DNA from 3 places in the Exiguobacterium sp. QJM3NY_9 genome. Region 1 is predicted to be linked to each of the others. Evidence: riboswitches for the same ligand, from Rfam matches in the RefSeq annotation. Region 1 holds a riboswitch; each other region holds the start of a gene.
The links. A riboswitch is a leader RNA that binds a small molecule or an ion and turns the genes downstream of it on or off. The one in region 1 is predicted to bind thiamine pyrophosphate.

Region 1 (6,065 bases):
AGAATCGCGAGCATTAAGCGCATCTTTTCTCCACCACTTAACGCAGCAATCGGTAAGAAGACACGTGGACCGAAAAAGAGGAAACGGGCTAACAGGGAGCGGGCTGTTCCTTCATCTGTCGAAACGTGTGAACGGAAGTAATCGATCAGTCGCTCTTCACCCGGCATATCGACGTGTTGCGATAAAAATCCGACACGATTTGACGGACCACGCGTGACACGTCCGTTCGTCGGCTCGAGTTGTCCGAGTAAGACACGTAATAACGTTGTTTTCCCACTCCCGTTCGCACCGACGATACCAATCCGGTCACGCGCCGCGGCTTCGAAATCGAGCGACTCGAACAACTTCCGGCCGGCGACGGAAAGCTCGACATCCGTCAGGCGGTATACGACTTGACTGATTTGCCCTTGCGACGAAAATTTGATGTCAGGAGCCGCTTTTTCCAGAAGTGGCCGTTTGAGTCGCTCAATTCGTTCGAGTGCCCGTTCCATCGCTTTTGCTTTTCGGAACAGTTTTTCGCTCGGAGGAGATGCTTCATTTGCCCATTGGCGCAAACGCCGAATCGCATCCTTCATTTGTTTGATTTTCTTTTGTTGTTCCGTGTAGGCGTGGAACTGTTCGAGGAGCAGGTGTTCCTTCGCGACGATGTACGCCGAGTAATTCCCGGGGTACATCGTCAATTCGCCATCTTCAAGTTCAGCAATCAAATTGACACTCGCGTCGAGGAACACGCGATCATGTGAGACGATGATGACTGCGCCCGGATAGCTGTTTAAAAATTGTTCGAGCCATTCGATTGCTGCGAGGTCGAGGTGATTCGTCGGCTCGTCAAGAATCAACAAGTCGGGTTCCGTTAGCAGCATCCGACCGAGACAGATTTTGGTTTGTTCGCCACCACTTAATTGAGAAAAGGGACGTGTCAGCAAGGCATCGAGATGGAGTCCGTTAATCATGCGCTGGATTTTCGAATCGAGCAGGTAACCGTCCTGTTGTTCGAATTGTTCGGTCACACGCGTATACTCATTCAGCACATCGTCCAGGTGGTCAGCACTTGCCATTTGTTGTTCAAGCTGATGCATCGTCGTCCGTAAGGCGACGATTTGGGCAAATGCGGTCCAGAGAACATCAAGGCCCGTCAATTCTTCTGCGAACTGTGGAATTTGAGCCAAATAACCGATGGAAAGTCCTTTTTTGAGATAAAGGGTTCCGCTGTCCGGTGTTTCGAGTTGCGCGATTAAACGCAGTAACGTTGTTTTTCCGGTTCCGTTTCGACCGATCAATCCGATGCGGTCAGCTTGTTTAAGATAGAGCGAGACATCGGTTAAGACGGATGCTCCCCCAAATTGTTTTGTCAGGTGTTGGATGTCGCAAATCATGATCAGTAACTTCCTTTCATGCGCATCAAAAAACGGAGAACGCAAATAGCGCTCTCCGTTTACCGTAAAAGGTGCGCTTTGCTTTATTTTTCAGATGGATGTTCCTAAGAAAAGGGCAGACTCGTCCTTTAGAACGCCATTTCATGAAAAATCGCGCGCAACAGATAAAGTTGTTCCATCAACCAATGCTTACACGCAGCAAAACCCATCTTTTACACCACCTTTTCGTTTCGATAAAGTTAGTTTACCATGTTTTGAACTGAAAATGAAATCGTTTTCAGTTACTTGAACAGTCCGGAAATCGAGTTAAAGAACTTACTTAAGCCGTCAAACAGTTTTGCAAAAAATCCTTTCGTTTCTTCGGAGGTCGCGAACGCGTGGATATCTTGCCCGGCACCCTTTAATCCGGTCTCGATTTGTCCCCAGTTCAAGTCAGCTTTCTCCATTTGACTGAACAATGACGTCAACCGGTCCATTTGGGCGTCCGACAACTGGATGTTGTTATTTTGAATGACTTGGATGATGACATTCTCGATATCGACTTTGGTTTCCGGCTTTTGTTTGGCGATCTCTGCTTTGATTTCATTCATCAGTTCGGCGACTTTGTCCGTCCCGACCGTTTTTCCGACATCGGAAGTGACCGATAACTCTTGTTGGGCTAAATCTTTTCGTTCATCCGTCAATTTAATGCCGGTCTCAGCCGACGTTTGATCGTATGCTTTCATGATCCCCGTCAAAGCAGAGGTCCCGGTGACTTTATAAGGGGAAGTGATTGTGATGTCGGCGTCCGTTACGCCTGCAGTGACGAGCGCGTTCAAGTACATGTCTTTTGTTACCCAGGTAATGTTTTCGGTCGCGACAGATAAACCGTCGCCTTTTTCAGCGAGTTCGATTTTTGCGGAAGAGTACATGTTGCCGCCGAGCTGGGACTGGGGAACGTTCTTACCTAAATATTTTTCTTCATCTGCTGTCGTGGCGATGACGGGCGTAATGCCTTCCGGCGCATTCAATCGGGCGAGTACCCAGGCTTTATCCTTTGCCCCGAGCGATTCACCAAGCGTGATGATCGTTTTATCGACGACTTGCTCTGCTGAAGCAGCAGTCGGTAGAAGTAAACTTGTCGCTAAAAGCGTCGTTGTCATGATTTTTGTTGCTTTATTCATAGTATAAATCCTCCGAGTATAGTAGATAGTATCAGGTGCTAATTTCATTGTAAGTGACGGGTTTCAGAACGGAATCGGTCTTGAGGCGGAATGAACCGCCCACCTCGTGTCCCTAATCCTATACTACATTTCATTTAAAATCCTGATCATGTGACTGAAAAAATGATATAGTGAAGAGGAATTAAATAATGACCACTAGGGGAGTCGGTAGGCCGACTGAGACGACGAAGACGTTCGGACCCTTTGAACCTGATTAAGTTTGGACTTACGGAGGGAAGTGGCGTGAATATCTCTCTTGTTGTCTCTTCACGTCATGCCCTGTTCGTAGGGTGTGGCGTTTTTTGATTCAACAAAAGGGGGAATTAGGTTGAAATTCAGTCAAGAAATTCGGCAAGCCGCAAAAACATATTGGGACAGCAGTTTTTCCCATCCATTCGTCACAGGCATTGGTGACGGGACGTTACCGCTCGAAAAATTTCGACATTATGTCATGCAGGATGCGTATTATTTAAAACATTTCGCAAAAATTCAAGCCCAGGCCGCCTCAAAGGCAACGGATTTCGCGACGATCGCGGAACTCGCGGAACATGCGACATCGACCTATGCGGCTGAGCTATCACTTCATCAATCGTTTTTTGAACCGCTCGCTATTACGGAAGCGGATTTAGCAGCGTTCGAACCGGCACCGACTGCGTATGCCTATGTCTCGCATATGCATCACGCGAGCGAGGGGACACTCGGGGAAACGATTGCAGCGATTTTACCGTGTTACTGGCTTTATTATGAGGTCGGACAACAACTGTTGACGAAGTCACCGGCGTCACCGATTTATCAACAGTGGATTGCAACATACAGCTCGGAATGGTTCGAACGGGTCGTCTTTGAACAGGTCGATCGCCTCGATGCATTGGCGGCGCGAGCGAGTGCCGAAGAACGGGAACGGATGAAACACCATTTCGTCAGAAGCTGTTATTACGAATTGATGTTTTGGGAAATGGGCTGGACGGAAGAAACGTTTGAACGTCTCTTTACACAAGTTACGCGTCAACCAAAAGTAACGAAACGATAAGTACAGCTTTAGCCGCTGTCGATCAGCGCGATCAGACGACAGACCGCACAAAACCTGAGCAATTTTCAGCTTTCGTAAAGAAAGTCATGGCAATCGTTCAGGTTTTTTTGTTGGTGGATTACAGGCATAATGAAGATTCTGGTAAGGAAATCAGCTGTACCGTTCAATCAAATCGTTTAATTGTTGTTTGACGGCGTTTCGGTCCATCAAATCGTGGTTCGATAAGGGTAGCTTCGTCATTGTCTCATCCGCACCCGCCATCTCACTGAAGAGCGAACCTAAGTCGTGGGCACGACGGTCGATTTGCAAGACGATGTCGATGCCGGTGCGGTCTTGGAGCATGATGATTTCGACTTCATCGAGTTTATGGGCGAAGTACGTATTGCGTGCCGAATACTCGAGTTCCTGGGCGATCGGTAAATCCTTCCGGTAACGCCCGGGAAGTTTTTCCGTGTCCGCTTTCTTGAGTCGGAATCCAAGTTCTTCCATCGCTTCTAAGATGACGGATTGGAGGTCATTGGCTTGGACGATGATGGCGTCCCGGTCTGACGGATCGACCGCCTGGGCGATATCGAGACCCGTTTCAATCCATGACTTCGATTGACTGACCGAGAGCGGCGTATTGAATGGTACTTGAAGCGTAAACGGAATTTCGCGTTCGGCACCTGCTTCAATCGTAAAGGCGGCTTCGTTTAGCGAAAAACGATCGAGTGTGAACGTCGTAAATGTCGTGCTGTCCCTGACTTCTTCCTTATATTGTGTATTAAACGCTAAATAAATCCGATCGATTTCTTGGTCGACATTGCCGCCTTTAATATGAACGGTTCCGTGAATCTGTCCGCCGGGCTCACAGCGCTCGCTGTCGAGTCGTGTATCGACTGTGGCGGCACCGATTCCGATTTGTGATAAAAGTTTTTTGAACATCGTTCGTTCCTCCTTTAATGATGAAGCTACCTTACTTGTCGAATAGGGTGGAATTTGCTACAGTTTCGAAAGAACAATCAGAAAAGGACGGGACTACAGTGGAATTACACCAAGTAAAAGAATTACTCACTCAAAAGCTCGAGGCTTCTGCTCTCGTGCATGCAACGATTAGTGGTCCGCGCCAAAAGTCGAATGATCTTCGAAGAATCAAACTAAAACCGATTCTATTGAAAGATACGTATGCAATCCAGTTAGAGTTTCAATATGAACGGATAATTAAACACGAAAATTTGTCGGTTGATGAATTTTTAGAACGACTCGACGGATTGATGGAGGAATTCCGTCAATTTTTATTCCGTTTCAAGACGGAAGAAGTTCAGTTCCAGTTATCCAAAAAAATGAAAGTATCGTTAAAAACAACGCAACAGTCACCCCTTCAAGCAGAACTGTCGCATAATCGTAAAAAAAGTCATCTCCTTGAAGATGGTGTCGCCGTTCCGTTTTTAGTCCGACTCGGTGTCATGACGGAAGACGGGCAAGTCAAACGGCAAAAGTACGATAAATTTAAACAAATCAATCGGTTCCTGGAGTTCGTCGAAGATAGTATTTCAGCGTTACCGACAGACCGAACGTTACGGATTCTTGATTTCGGTTGTGGAAAATCGTACTTGACGTTTGCCTTGTATCATTACTTGAGTGTCGTCAAAGGCTTCGACTTGAAAGTGACCGGACTTGATCTCAAAAAAGAAGTCATCGAAGAATGTACAGCGATTGCGCGCGATCTCGACTATACGAATCTCGAGTTTCGTGTCGGGGACGTCCATGATTATAACGAAGATACAGAGGTTGACTTAATGGTGACGCTTCATGCCTGTGACGTCGCAACGGATGTTGCACTTGCCCGCGCCGTTGATTGGAATGCGTCTGTTATCTTAAGTGTCCCGTGTTGTCAAAAAGAACTCAATCGTCAACTCGACTGTTCACCACTCGACGTCATGTTGCAACACGGGCTGATTCAAGAGAAGTTCGCTTCGCTTGCGACGGATTCGATCCGTGCCGAAATCTTGACGCTCGTCGGTTACGAGACACAATTGCTTGAATTCATTGATTTAGAGCATACACCAAAAAATGTCTTGATTCGTGCGTATAAAAATGACCGTCAGCCGTCGGAAGAAAAAATTGACCGTTACGTCGCCTTCCGTGATCTACTACATGCGAAACCATATTTGGCGCAAGAATTAAGCGGCAGACTTGGACAGATTTCATCTAAACTCGTACAATAAGGAAGAGAACGAATAAGGGAGGAATTAGACCGATGGATTTCCAAATGTATTTTGAAGACGTCGTCCAGACAGCACGTAAAGAAGCGGCAGCTGCTGGTTTTGAAGAATTAACGACAGCTGAAAGCGTCGATGACGCGATGAAGCGTGAAGGATTGACACTTGTCCTTGTCAACTCAGTATGTGGATGTGCAGGTGGGATTGCTCGCCCGGCAGCTGCTTACGTCAATCGAATGGAAGGCGTGAAGCCGGA
Region 2 (6,065 bases), 570 kb from region 1:
ATGCGCGTGACACGGTCCTCCATCAATGTCTTTCCGTGACGCGCACAGAGTGCTTTGACATCGACCCGGGTCTCCTCGAGTCGATACGTGCCGTCCGCAAGACCGGAGAACATTCCTGAATAATACTGATAACGGGACGGATTGATGACGATCCATTCAACATCCGGATGCGTTCCTTCCTTGATACATTCTAAATGGGCATGACCTGCCCCGACTAATACGATTCGTTTCAAACCTTCACCTACTTCTTTAAATTAACTGCTTCCGAAACTATGATTCCCTGAATCCGTCTGCGTTAATCTAATGAATGTCATAGGACAATCCGAAGCAGGCTCGCCACGAGACAAACCAGACAAAAAAACACTTGGTCGTGACGCGTCACGACCGGACGAACATAATACGTCCGCTCGGCCTGAAACCGACGCGCTTCCATCGCAATCGCGATTTGTTCCGAACGCATGATACTGTTCGTAAAAAGCGGTAAACTGATGGCGAAAAACGTCTGCCATGGCCAAATCGAGTGCTGTTGGCGGACCCGCCGTGCTTGACAGATTGTTCTTATTTCCTGCTGGAAGATCGGAATAAAACGAATCCCTGCTAAAAAGCCGTATGCGAGACGGTCTGGAAGGCGGCACTGATGAATCAGGCTCATGACGAACCGGGTTTGGTCGGTCGTCGCGATGAACGTCAAACTGAGGAAGACGAAGGCGAGCATCCGCAGTGCGATCAACCAGGCGTGACCGATACTTTCTTCCGTCACGCGAAACCAACCGAATGACCAAACTTCCGTACTGCCTTTTCCGAAGGCTGCCATCATCCAAAATGTCAGCAAGAACAAGACGAGGTAGGGGGAGACCCGTTTGGCGAGCATCAACAGTGACCAACCGGAGCAGCCCAATCCGACCGCAGCGAGTAAAAGTAAGGCTATCGTTTCGCGTAACGTCGGTGCCGCAATCAAAAGCACCATCACATACAGGAGGGCACCGAGCTTGAGTGCCGGATTAATACGCGCGAGCGGGGAGTCGTTTTCCTGCACGACGTTTCACCTCCTCGAGTTGCTGATACAAATACGATAACGGACGAGAGAGTTGGTTATGCTCGAGTAACGTCTCGTCTTTAAACAAAGTGTCCGGTGTGCCGTCGAACTGAAGTCGCCCGTCACCAAGGACGAGGACCCGGTCGGCATACTGGTGGACCAGCTCCATGTCATGCGTCACCATGATCAGCGTCGTCCCGTTTAATCGCGCCTGCTCGAACATCTCGATGAGTTGACTTGTCGTCTCGGCATCTTGACCGAACGTCGGTTCATCGAGCAACAGGACGTCTTTTGGCTCTAACAACATCGTCGCGACGCTGAGCCGTCGCTTTTGACCCATGCTCAGGGCGAGGGGCGACTGACGGGCGACATGGGTTAACCGGTAGGATTGCAACGCCGTTTCAATCCGCTCCGGCGTCGGTGCATCCATGCTGATTACGAGCTCGTCTTCGACCGTCTGCTTGAGAAATTGGAGCTCTGGCTGTTGAAAGACGAATCCGACGTGTCGGTAATAGCTCCGACTTTTCCATGCCCGCAGTTCTTTTTCGAACAAGCGGACCGTACCGCCTTGCGCCGGAATCAATTTCGCCAGTGTTTCGAGCAACGTGCTTTTCCCGGCACCATTCGATCCGACAACCATGATCCACTCTCCGCCGTGTGTTGCAAGCGACAGGTCGTCGACAATCACTTGCTTACGGCGTCCTAACGAGGTACGCGTCAGCGCGAACGTATTGTCGTGCCGAACCGGAGGACGGATGTTAGTCACTTTTCGTAACCGCCCCGCCTGGGAAGAAGCGGGGGGCACGGTTTCCAGTTCATACGGGTAGAGGAGCGGTGTCGCAATGCCGCGTCGTTCAAGTTCATCGCGATGCTGACCGAAGACATCAAGCGGCGGACCATCGCGTAAAATCGTTCCGCCGTGATCGAAGACGAGCACCCGGTCACTGAACGTCACACAGCGGTCAAGCTGATGTTCAATCAGAACGAGCGTCAACGTCCGGTCGTGATGGAGTTCCTCAATCAGCTGCATCAAAACCCGATGTCCTGCCGGATCGAGTTGCGCCGTCGGTTCGTCAAGCAATAGAATATCCGGCTCAAGGGCTAGGACGCAGGCGAGGGCGAGTCGTTGTTTCATCCCTCCTGACAGTTGCATAATCGGTGTCGTCAGCGGCACGTCCAGGCCGACACGTGCCAGTACGGCGTCAATCCGGTCATCCATCTGACTGCGGTCGACTGAGCGATTTTCAAGACTAAAGGCAACTTCCGCTCCGACGGTCTGCATGCAGAACTGGTCGTCCGGATTTTGAAAAAGGATTCCGACCGTCCCATTCGTTTTGCAGTGGCCGCTGACATCGGCTTCAATCGCGTCAGGTAATAAACCGGCGAGAACATGTAAAAACGTCGTTTTCCCACTGCCGCTCGGTCCGACGAGCAACGTCGTTTCCCCTTCGTGTAGCGTCACCGTCACGTGGTGCAGGACGTTGTCATGTTGCCCCGGATAGCGGACAGACAAGTCGTTACAATGAATCATGCCGCATCCGGTTTCTGCCGCTTACGCCCGATCGCATAACCGTTCAACGTCCCTGTCTTGACGAGCGCATCGACGATGACTTTTGCAAGTAATCCACCGAGCAATGCACCGCTGACGAGTTGAAGGGAAAACGTCAACAGAAGTGTCGTCGTCGTATAGTAGGCGAAACCATTGACGACAAGACTATAGACCATACTGCCGATTGCGGCGAACATTCCGGATAGAACTAACGTCATTGTGTTGAACTTCCGGTATCCGAAGAGGGCAAAAGCGATTTCGGCACCGATTCCTTGAGCGAAACCAATCAATAAGGCCGATAATCCGAAGTGACTCCCCGTGAATAATTCGACAGCCGCGGCGACGACTTCTGCAATCAGTGCTGCCCCGGGCTTTTGAATGATGTAGGCGACAAGCGGACTCGCGATGACCCAAATCCCGAACATCCAGTTCGATCCGACCGGTCCGAAGATCGCGGAAATCGGTAACCACAATGTCGACCACCCTAAGTAGAGTACCCCGCAAGCAACCGACAACATCATCATGACGATGATTTCTTTCATTTTCCAACTGTTCATGTTCCTATCTCCCTTTGGCACAACCACCAGACAAACAAAAAGACCGCCCTCTATGAAAGAGAGCGGTCGCTGAATCTGCAAACATGCAGAAAAATTGAACGAATTACCGCTCCACTTTCCTACGCTAGTATGAACTAGATCAGGTTCAAAGGGTCCGAAGTGAATCGTCTCAGCCAATGGGCTCCCCTAGTGGATGTGCATATAATGTGTACGCTATTTACTGTACCGACTCTACTGACAGTTGTCAATACAGATAAAAAAACCCTCCGCGAGGGGAGGGTAAGAAAAATTATTCTTTTTCTTCCGTTTGTTCTTCAGTAGAAACTTCTTCTGTCGCTTCAGCTGGTTCTTCAGCATCTGCTTCTTCGAGATCCGCTTCAAGTGTCGATTCGACGACGGCAACGACTTGAATGTCACCTTCCGTAACGATACGGTATTCTTTTTCTTCCGGTAAATCCGAAACCGATAGAGAATCACCGAGGTTAAGATTTGTCACATCGACTTCGACGCGTTCCGGTAATTTATCTGGTGTAGCTGCAACTGTTACTTTAAAGAGTGTTTGTGAAAGATATCCACCAAGTTTTGCACCAGCCGCTTCGCCGACGAGGACGATATCTGTTTCGACTTCTGTTTCTTCATCCATTTTAACAGCGATGAATTCAACGTGCTTGATTGTTGGTGTGAAGATATCCATATCGAGTTTGTTGATCAGTGTGTTGACTTTTTTACCACCGATTTGAAGTGCAACAAGTGCATTCTCACCATGTTCACGAACGACTTTGATCAATGCTTTTTCGTCAAAGGCAATCGGTGTACTTTCCACTTTGTAACCATACACGACACCAAGAGCTTTTCCTTCATGACGTAATTGCTTTCTAAGTGAGCGTGGGCGTACTTCGCGTTCTTCTACTTTTAATGTTACTGACATGTTCATTTCCCCCTTGAATTTGGTATAGCCCTCAAAAGGTAATGAAGAAAGGAGTGGAACGAATCGTTCCGGATCAAGACAGTGCATCGAATGCTATTTCAAATTGATTTCATAAAAAATGAAGATCGAAGTGAGTGGTTAGCATTTCTCTCCCAGGTCATTACGCTGATATTGAGAAACATGTGGTTGTAAAAGCAACTCGCTGATGCGGTGCTATGATAGTTATACCCCCGTAACATTAAAAGCTAAACATCAACCGGCGAAAAAACGATAGCCAGAAACCTGTTCTCCCTAGAGCAGCAACGGTTTACATCATGTAAAGAAATCGGTGCCTTTCCTCTTATTCAAGCAATTGAACCATCTCATCGACCGATAACGCAAGTGACGCCGGTTGTTCAAGTATGTCCGTCACGAGTGTCGCCTTCCGCTCCTGCAGCTCGATGATTTTTTCTTCGATTGTGCCTTTCGTGATTAATTTAATGACTTCGACCGTCTGTGTTTGTCCCATCCGGTGTGCCCGGTCAGCCGCTTGCTGTTCGACAGCCGGATTCCACCAACTATCATATAAGATGACGGTATCCGCCGTCGCCAAGTTCAGTCCGGTGCCGCCCGCCTTCAGTGAAATCAAAAACAGATCGACTTCGCCTGCATTAAAACGGTCGCAGCGTTCGAGACGCTCCGCAATCGGTGTATCCCCGCGCAGTTCGAAATGGGGAAGGTGTAACTCATGCAGGTCGTTCCGAATCAAATCGAGCATTTTTGTAAACTGTGAAAAAATTAAGATCCGTTTGCCTGCTGCCCGTTTTTCTTGAATCAAGGCGAGCAACCGGTCCCGTTTCGCCGACCGGCCACGGTAGTTTTCGACGAACAGACGGGGATCGCAACAGATTTGCCGGAGCCGGGTCAATCCGGCGAGTAACTTCATCCGTTCTTCCGGTTTTGACTGATCAAGATGCTGTAACGTCTCGAGCTGTAACTTTGCCAAGTGGGCGGCATAGAGTTTTTTCTGACCCGCCGTCAGTTCCGTGTACTGATGGACGACTTGTTTCGCCGGCAACTGTTGCAAAACATCTTTTTTCGTCCGGCGCAGCAAAAACGGTTCGACGAATTGTTGGACGTCCCGTGCTGACCAGTCAAGAAACCGTTGCCGGTCCGGCAAGAGTGCCGGAAAGACGACGTCAAAGATTGACCAAAGATCAAGCGTCTTGTTTTCGAGCGGCGTCCCCGTCAAGGCAAACCGCCGCGTCGCCCACAGTTGTTTTAAGCTGACCGTCGTCTGCGACCGTGGATTCTTCAGATGTTGTGCTTCATCAAAAAAGATACAATCGTAATGGATCGTTTGATGATTTTTGATGTCGAGCCGGAGCGACGGGTAGGAGATGATGAGAATGACGTCGTCCGGCAAGTCTTCGAGCTGTCGTAAGCGCGACGCACGACTCCCGCTGAGCACACGGACGGTGCGTGTCGGGGCAAAGCGGCGCAGCTCTGCTGCCCAGTTGTAGAGGAGTGACGCCGGGGCGACGATCAAGACACGTGCACTCGGGAGCGTTTCGATATAACCGATGGCTTGAATCGTTTTGCCGAGTCCCATCTCGTCCGCTAAGATGCCATGACAGTCGTGTGCCGCAAGACTCTTGAAGAAGCGGACGCCGTCTTGCTGATACGGCAAAAGTTGTGTCGCGAGCGGTTCCGGTAACGCCAGTCGTTCTGTTTTTCCGGCTTTCATCTCGAGCAATCGTTCCTTCAGTTGACTGTGGACCGTCAAGAAAGCAGCCGGGGTCAACAGGGCCAAGTTCGGCACGGCAGGAACGGTCAATTCCGCTTCAAGTAACGTCTGTTCCGTCGCTTCGACTTCCCGTAACAGCCGTTTGATTTGCGTGAAGGCACGGTCTTCAAGCGACAACAATTGTCCTGAACGTAAACGGTGGTACGTCTTTTGCGTCACGAGTGACGCAAGGACCGCCGACAGTTCTTGTTCTGAAATCCCGTCCATCG
Region 3 (6,065 bases), 420 kb from region 1:
ACCCCAATCACTCAAGCGGCTACAATCAAAGAAAAGAAAGCAGATAATGCAGCTGAACAACGTAAACTAGAAAAATCAATCAAAAAACAAGAATCTAAAATTTCAAAAGAGCAACGTCAAATCAATGCGATTGATGCAGCAATCAATGAAAATATTTTTCGTGTCTCAGAAAAAAATAAACAGATTCGTCAGTTGAATGAACGAATTGAAGAGCTTGAGGCAGACATTATTCATTATGAAGAAATGTTAAAACGCCAGGAAGAGCTGTTAGGAGACCGCCTTCGTGTGCTTCAAGAAAATGATGGGAATTCTATTAAATGGGAAGAAGTCATTTTTGGTTCGAAAGATCTTGGCGATCTCTTTAGTCGTGTGATGGCAGGGAAAAAAATTGCTGAACAAGATGACAAGATGATTTCTGCTTACCTTGAAACGCAAAAAAAATTAGCGGATGCTAAAGCGACGCTCGTGGATAAAAAGGAAGAGCGAGTGAAAGAAAAAGAAGCCCTTTTGGTTCAAAAAAAGGAACTCAAACAGCAAATGAAAGCGCGTAGTGAAACCTTAAAAAAACTACGTCAAGGTAAAACAAAATTTACGACAAAACTTCTGAATGCGAAAGAACTTCAAGCGACATTAGAAGCGCAAGAACGTGCGATTGCGGCAGCAAAGGCAGCTGCTAAAGTAGCAGCGGAAAAGGCAGCAGCTGAAAAAGCGGCAGCGGAAAAGGCGGCGAAAGCGGCGGAAAAAAACAACGCCGGGACGTCTAAGAAGGTCGTAAGTGCTACGCCAGTCGCTAGTGTTCCGAGCGGTTCGGCGCAGTTCGTTCGCCCTGCGTCAGGAAGTGTTTCACAAGGATTCGGACCAGCGAGTGGTGCAAATGGGTATACTTTCCATAATGGTGTCGACTTTAGAGGGCCAGTCGGATCATCAATCGTCGCAGCAGCTTCAGGAACGGTCATCACAGCAGGAAGCGGTGGACCGTACGGAAATCACGTGATGATTTCACATTTCTTGAATGGGAAAGTGTATACAACAGTTTACGCGCACATGAATTCATTATCAGTTCATGCTGGACAAACGGTCTCGCAAGGACAACAAATCGGTACGCTCGGAAATACGGGAAACTCGACGGGCGCACATCTTCATTTTGAATTGCATATTGGTGGTTACCAATACAGTGCGACAGGACCAGCTAATACAGTTAATCCATTAGCATACTTATAAAAACGAGCTTCGGCTCGTTTTTTTTATGACGCTATGCTACAGTGAAAGGGAAATTTAAATCATGAGCAACTAGGGGAGCTGGAGGAATCTGGCTGAGAGGAAAACCATTCTGTTTTCGACCCTATCACCTGATCTGGATAATACCAGCGTAGGAAAGTTGAGATTGAAGACATGAATAAGTGACCACACTCGTTGGTTTTTCATGGCGTCGTCTGCTTTTTTACAGCGGACGACGCTTTTTTTCGTTCCGCTTTCTCCTTGTGCTCTCATAGAAAGTGAGGTCTATCGATGAAACATGTACTGACGATTGCTGGATCAGACTCTAGTGGTGGAGCTGGAATTCAAGCCGACCTAAAAACTTTTTCTGCTCTTGGGGTTTACGGTATGAGTGTAATTACTGCTATCACAGCGCAAAATACGTTAGGCGTACAAGCAGTTGAAGATGTATCACCAACGCTTGTCGAAGCCCAGTTGAACTCGATTTTTAGCGATATTCGTGTAGATGCCGTTAAAATTGGGATGGTCTCGAATGAAAAAACGATTCAAGTTATTGCCAAATGTTTGAAACATTATAAGGGACCAGTCGTCTTAGACCCCGTGATGGTCGCAAAAGGGGGGCATGCCCTGTTAAGGAAATATGCTGAACAAGCATTAATGGAGCACTTGATGCCGCTTGCAACCTTGACGACCCCGAATATTCCGGAAATGGAACGCATGTTAGGGCAAGCGATTTCGACAGTTGATGAAATGAAGCTGGCGACGACGGAATTCGCACAAAAACGAGACATCGCTATCCTGTTAAAAGGCGGTCATCTCGAAAGTACGGATGCCTCGGATATTTTATACACGGAAGGGATGCATCATCTGTTTCAGGAGGCACGATTAAAACGCCAGCATACACATGGGACAGGATGTACATTATCTTCCGCGATTGCGGCACGTCTTGCTCTGGGAGATTCCCTGAAGGATAGCGTGATTTATGCTAAACGGTACGTAACTGAAGCAATCCGGCATGGATTTGCCTTAGGGAACGGAATCGGACCGACACATCACTTTTATGACATTTGGAGGGAAACGGATGCTTACAACCATTCATGATAAAAAACCATTAATTCATCATTTAACGAATGCGGTCACGATTAATGAGTGTGCCAATATGACCCTTGCGCTCGGGGGTTCACCTGTCATGGCGGAAGATATCCTAGAAGTCGAGGAAATGGTTGGACATGCAGATGCTGTCGTTATCAATATCGGGACATTGAACGCAGCTTCACGAGCGTCGCAATTGTTGGCAGGTCAAACGGCCAACCGATTGAAGAAACCGATTATTTTAGATCCAGTCGGAATGGGGGCGACGACACTTCGGACACAATTCACGAAAGAGTTACTCGAAGCAATTCATTTTACGGTCATTAAGGGGAACGTCTCTGAAATCAAGACGCTCATCGGTCAAGTCGGACGTTCAAAAGGAGTCGATGTCGCTTCAGGAGAGACATTAGATTTTCAAGTCGTCCATGAGTTTGCTGGACGGCTCGGGACGACTCTCGTCGTAACGGGACCGGTTGATTTCATTACAGACGGCAAGCGTCAAGTAAAACTAACCGTAGGAACGCCACGACTCGGACACATTACAGGGACAGGCTGTATGACGGCATCGCTCATCGGGACCCTACTTGGAGCAGGGTATGATGCATTCGAAGCAGCGACCTATGGGACGTATTTAATGGGAAAAGCGGGTGAAGTCGCAGATGAAGCAGCGGGACTCGGTGATTTCCGGATGGGGTTGTTCAACGCAATCAGCTTAACTACAGAAGAAAGTTTGAAAGGGGTATTGACCAGTGGAGAATGATTACACGGTTTATGCGGTAACAGATCGGCGCTTTCACCCGGACGTTGCCTTGATTGATGCGGTCGAAGCAGCAATAAAAGGTGGCGCGACGATGGTCCAGCTTCGTGAAAAACAGGCGCAAGGGAAAGAATTTCTCGAACAAGCGAGCGACTTGAAGAAAATGATGTTTCGTTACGGCGTCCCACTCATCATCAATGACCGGATTGATATCGCACAAATCGTCGGTGCAGGTCTGCATATCGGGCAAGAGGACATCCCTTTGCGGGAGGCACGTAAGCTGTTACCGGAAGCCACGATTGGGGTTTCTGTCTCGACCGTTGAACAGGCAATCGAAGCAGAGCAAGACGGGGCAACTTATCTTGGCGTAGGGTCACTCTATCCAACGGCGACAAAAGACGATGCGAGTCAGATGACAAACGAAACACTCCAAGCGATTCGCCGGGCTGTTTCCCTTCCTCTCGTCGGGATTGGTGGAATCACACATCATGTGGTGCCCGACTTATTCGAGATGCTTGAAGGATATGCTGTCGTCTCTGCCTTATTTGCAGCACCAGATATTGAACGTGCGGCACGGGAGTTCAAAGAGGCGGTTCAGACTGCGCGTCAAATAGTATCAGACCGGGTATAATCACTGAAGAGGTGATGTACGTGAAATGGCAAGTCATTCGCTTTCGGGGAGGCTGGATTCGGTATCGAATCGAACCACAAATCATTCGAATCGACAATCGCGGAAAGTATCATTTAGGTTGGAAATTGTTTCCGTATCCGAATCGTTATGCATTTGAATTGGCGGCTTTGTTAAAAAACAAACACCGACAACGATATAAACGGCCGCTGTTGATTAAAACGGCATCCATCGCTACGGAAATCTGGGGACATACACACCTCGATTTATTTTATCGGGTGATGTTACAAGTACCGTTACCACGCTTCCTATCGAATCGATATAAGGAGCGATTGCGAAATACAAGTATCATCGACATCGGTGTACGAGCTGTTGATACTAATCGAATCGTTTGGGATATCGGGAATCGATTAGGGGGATGGGCAGTTTTTCGTACAATCCAAAAAAAACATCGGAAATGAATCTTCACCTCGCGAATCATCGTAGTCATCTTACTTGCATTTGTTGTTTTAGGATGGTGCAATAGTTTGGAGGAGAGGTGAAGACAGTGGAGGCACCACGCTGTGAGACGATTGCGATCGATCAAAAACGTGCAACTGAAATTGGTCATGCCGTTGAAAAAATCCCGACGCTTGAGATTGGGAAATTGTTTAAAGTGTTATCGGACGCAACGCGTCTACGAATCGCTTATGCATTGACGGTCGAGCGAGAACTTTGTGTTTGTGACGTATCGGCATCAGTTGATTGTTCGATTGCGACGGCTTCGCATCACTTAAGAACGTTATTGAAACAAGGTCTCGTCAAATATCGTAAAGAAGGAAAAGTTGTCTATTATTCACTTGATGACCATCATGTCTCGTCGTTAGTTCATTTGGCAATGGAGCATGTGAATGAAGGAAAGGCTTCTTCTTGAGAAAAATACAAAAAAACGCACCGCAGTCCGATAAAGAACTGCGGTGCGTTTTTTAGCTTTTTCACGAAGCTAATCGTATGAAACAACAGATCACTTGATTCGATGGAAGAGCGTGATGGTCACACTGATGAGTAGAAAGGCTAAAATGGATAGACTAAAGCACATCCGTTTATAGGATGCTGTCACGAGCGCCGTATTTTCGAGTTCTTGATCTAATTCGGTATACAATTGATCTTTAACTTGAGCAAGATCTTCAAGAATGGTCTGCGTGGTCTGCGTCGATTGTTTCGCTAAAGCGGTAGCTGCTTGTGAACCGTTTGTTTCATAAAGGCTGAAAACGGTTTCGATTTCTTTTTCCCATGCATTGTTACGGGTTAACAAATCTTTAATCGGTACGGGTGTTTCGTTCGAAGCATTGAGCACACGGCGTAAATCATGAATTTTGGTCGTGCAGAAGTAGTATTGTTCAATGTAGCGGTCGTCTTCATAGAGCAATAGGCCGCGAACGGCATTTGCCCGATCCCGATTGTATTCGACGAGTTGGTCGACTTGTTTAATCATCGGGATATCATGGGCGTGCATCTCTTCTGTCATTTTTGAAATGGTACGATAACCTGTCAAGGCATAGATGAGAGGAATCGAAGCGAACAAACTGACTAAAAGAATGAGAGAGATGCGGTAGCGCCAAAGTTTATTCATGCAATCATTCCTTCGTAAGCTAACTAGTAATGTCATTAGCTTAACCACTAATTCCCAAAAAGTGAAGAGTTATCTATTTTTTAGGGGAACATCTTTTGGTTACGGGAATCCAATCGTTTTATATTTTGAGATGAAACCTGAAGCGATACCAAACGTAGACGTATATGATGGGTCAGCCTTCGTTTACAAAAAACAACCCACCTCATGACAGGGGGTTGTCGTTTCATCGTGTGCGGTTCATTTAAAAAGAGTAGGAATGTTCTTTGTAATTTCCAAAGACGGTATGAATCTCAGAGAAGGTGACGAAGGCATTAGGTTCGACAGAGGAAACAATTTCCTGAAGACGAACGATTTCATTATTCTGTACGACGACATAAACCATCTTCTTTGTCCGGTTGGAATAGCCACCGCGCGCATCGAGAATCGTGACACCACGACCGAGTTCTTTTGTGATGACGTCGTTGATTTCATCTGCTTTTTCACAAATGATAATACATTGTTTAGAAGCAGAGTAAAAACTATAGACCGTTTGCAACGCCTTGGCGCGAACGAAGCTCATAATTAATGCATACATAACATGTTTTAAGTCGAAGACTAACCAAACTAAGATATAGATCACTAAATCCTGCATTAAAAAAATACGCGGGAGCGGCCAGTTATGGAAGCGGGCATAAAAGAACTTTCCGAGGATGTCGAGTCCACCTGTCGAAGCGCCGCCAAAGAAGATTAATGCCATTGCGAGCCCGGAAACTAACCCT

Region 2: linked by a shared signal. The riboswitch ahead of AC0VYQ_RS08290 (ECF transporter S component) and the one ahead of tenA (thiaminase II) in region 1 are both predicted to bind thiamine pyrophosphate.
Region 3: linked by a shared signal. The riboswitch ahead of thiD (bifunctional hydroxymethylpyrimidine kinase/phosphomethylpyrimidine kinase) and the one ahead of tenA (thiaminase II) in region 1 are both predicted to bind thiamine pyrophosphate.

The regions. Positions count from the first base shown of each region.
Region 1 is NZ_CM149679.1:1,013,561-1,019,625, forward strand. Features, by position in the region: gene abc-f (ribosomal protection-like ABC-F family protein) at 1-1,376, opposite strand, end outside; gene AC0VYQ_RS05040 (DUF1002 domain-containing protein) at 1,658-2,539, opposite strand; TPP riboswitch at 2,727-2,832, shown strand; gene tenA (thiaminase II) at 2,907-3,608, shown strand; gene AC0VYQ_RS05050 (sporulation protein) at 3,759-4,532, opposite strand; gene AC0VYQ_RS05055 (class I SAM-dependent methyltransferase) at 4,631-5,815, shown strand; gene AC0VYQ_RS05060 (BrxA/BrxB family bacilliredoxin) at 5,848-6,065, shown strand, end outside.
Region 2 is NZ_CM149679.1:1,587,299-1,593,363, forward strand. Features, by position in the region: gene AC0VYQ_RS08275 (NAD(P)/FAD-dependent oxidoreductase) at 1-233, opposite strand, end outside; gene AC0VYQ_RS08280 (energy-coupling factor transporter transmembrane component T family protein) at 311-1,036, opposite strand; gene AC0VYQ_RS08285 (ABC transporter ATP-binding protein) at 1,002-2,567, opposite strand; gene AC0VYQ_RS08290 (ECF transporter S component) at 2,564-3,142, opposite strand; TPP riboswitch at 3,242-3,340, opposite strand; gene AC0VYQ_RS08295 (50S ribosomal protein L25/general stress protein Ctc) at 3,432-4,070, opposite strand; gene AC0VYQ_RS08300 (DEAD/DEAH box helicase) at 4,411-6,065, opposite strand, start outside.
Region 3 is NZ_CM149679.1:595,871-601,935, forward strand. Features, by position in the region: gene AC0VYQ_RS02935 (murein hydrolase activator EnvC family protein) at 1-1,221, shown strand, start outside; TPP riboswitch at 1,283-1,393, shown strand; gene thiD (bifunctional hydroxymethylpyrimidine kinase/phosphomethylpyrimidine kinase) at 1,510-2,319, shown strand; gene thiM (hydroxyethylthiazole kinase) at 2,300-3,070, shown strand; gene thiE (thiamine phosphate synthase) at 3,060-3,698, shown strand; gene AC0VYQ_RS02955 (hypothetical protein) at 3,719-4,156, shown strand; gene AC0VYQ_RS02960 (ArsR/SmtB family transcription factor) at 4,234-4,608, shown strand; gene AC0VYQ_RS02965 (CHASE3 domain-containing protein) at 4,699-5,307, opposite strand; gene AC0VYQ_RS02970 (YitT family protein) at 5,549-6,065, opposite strand, start outside.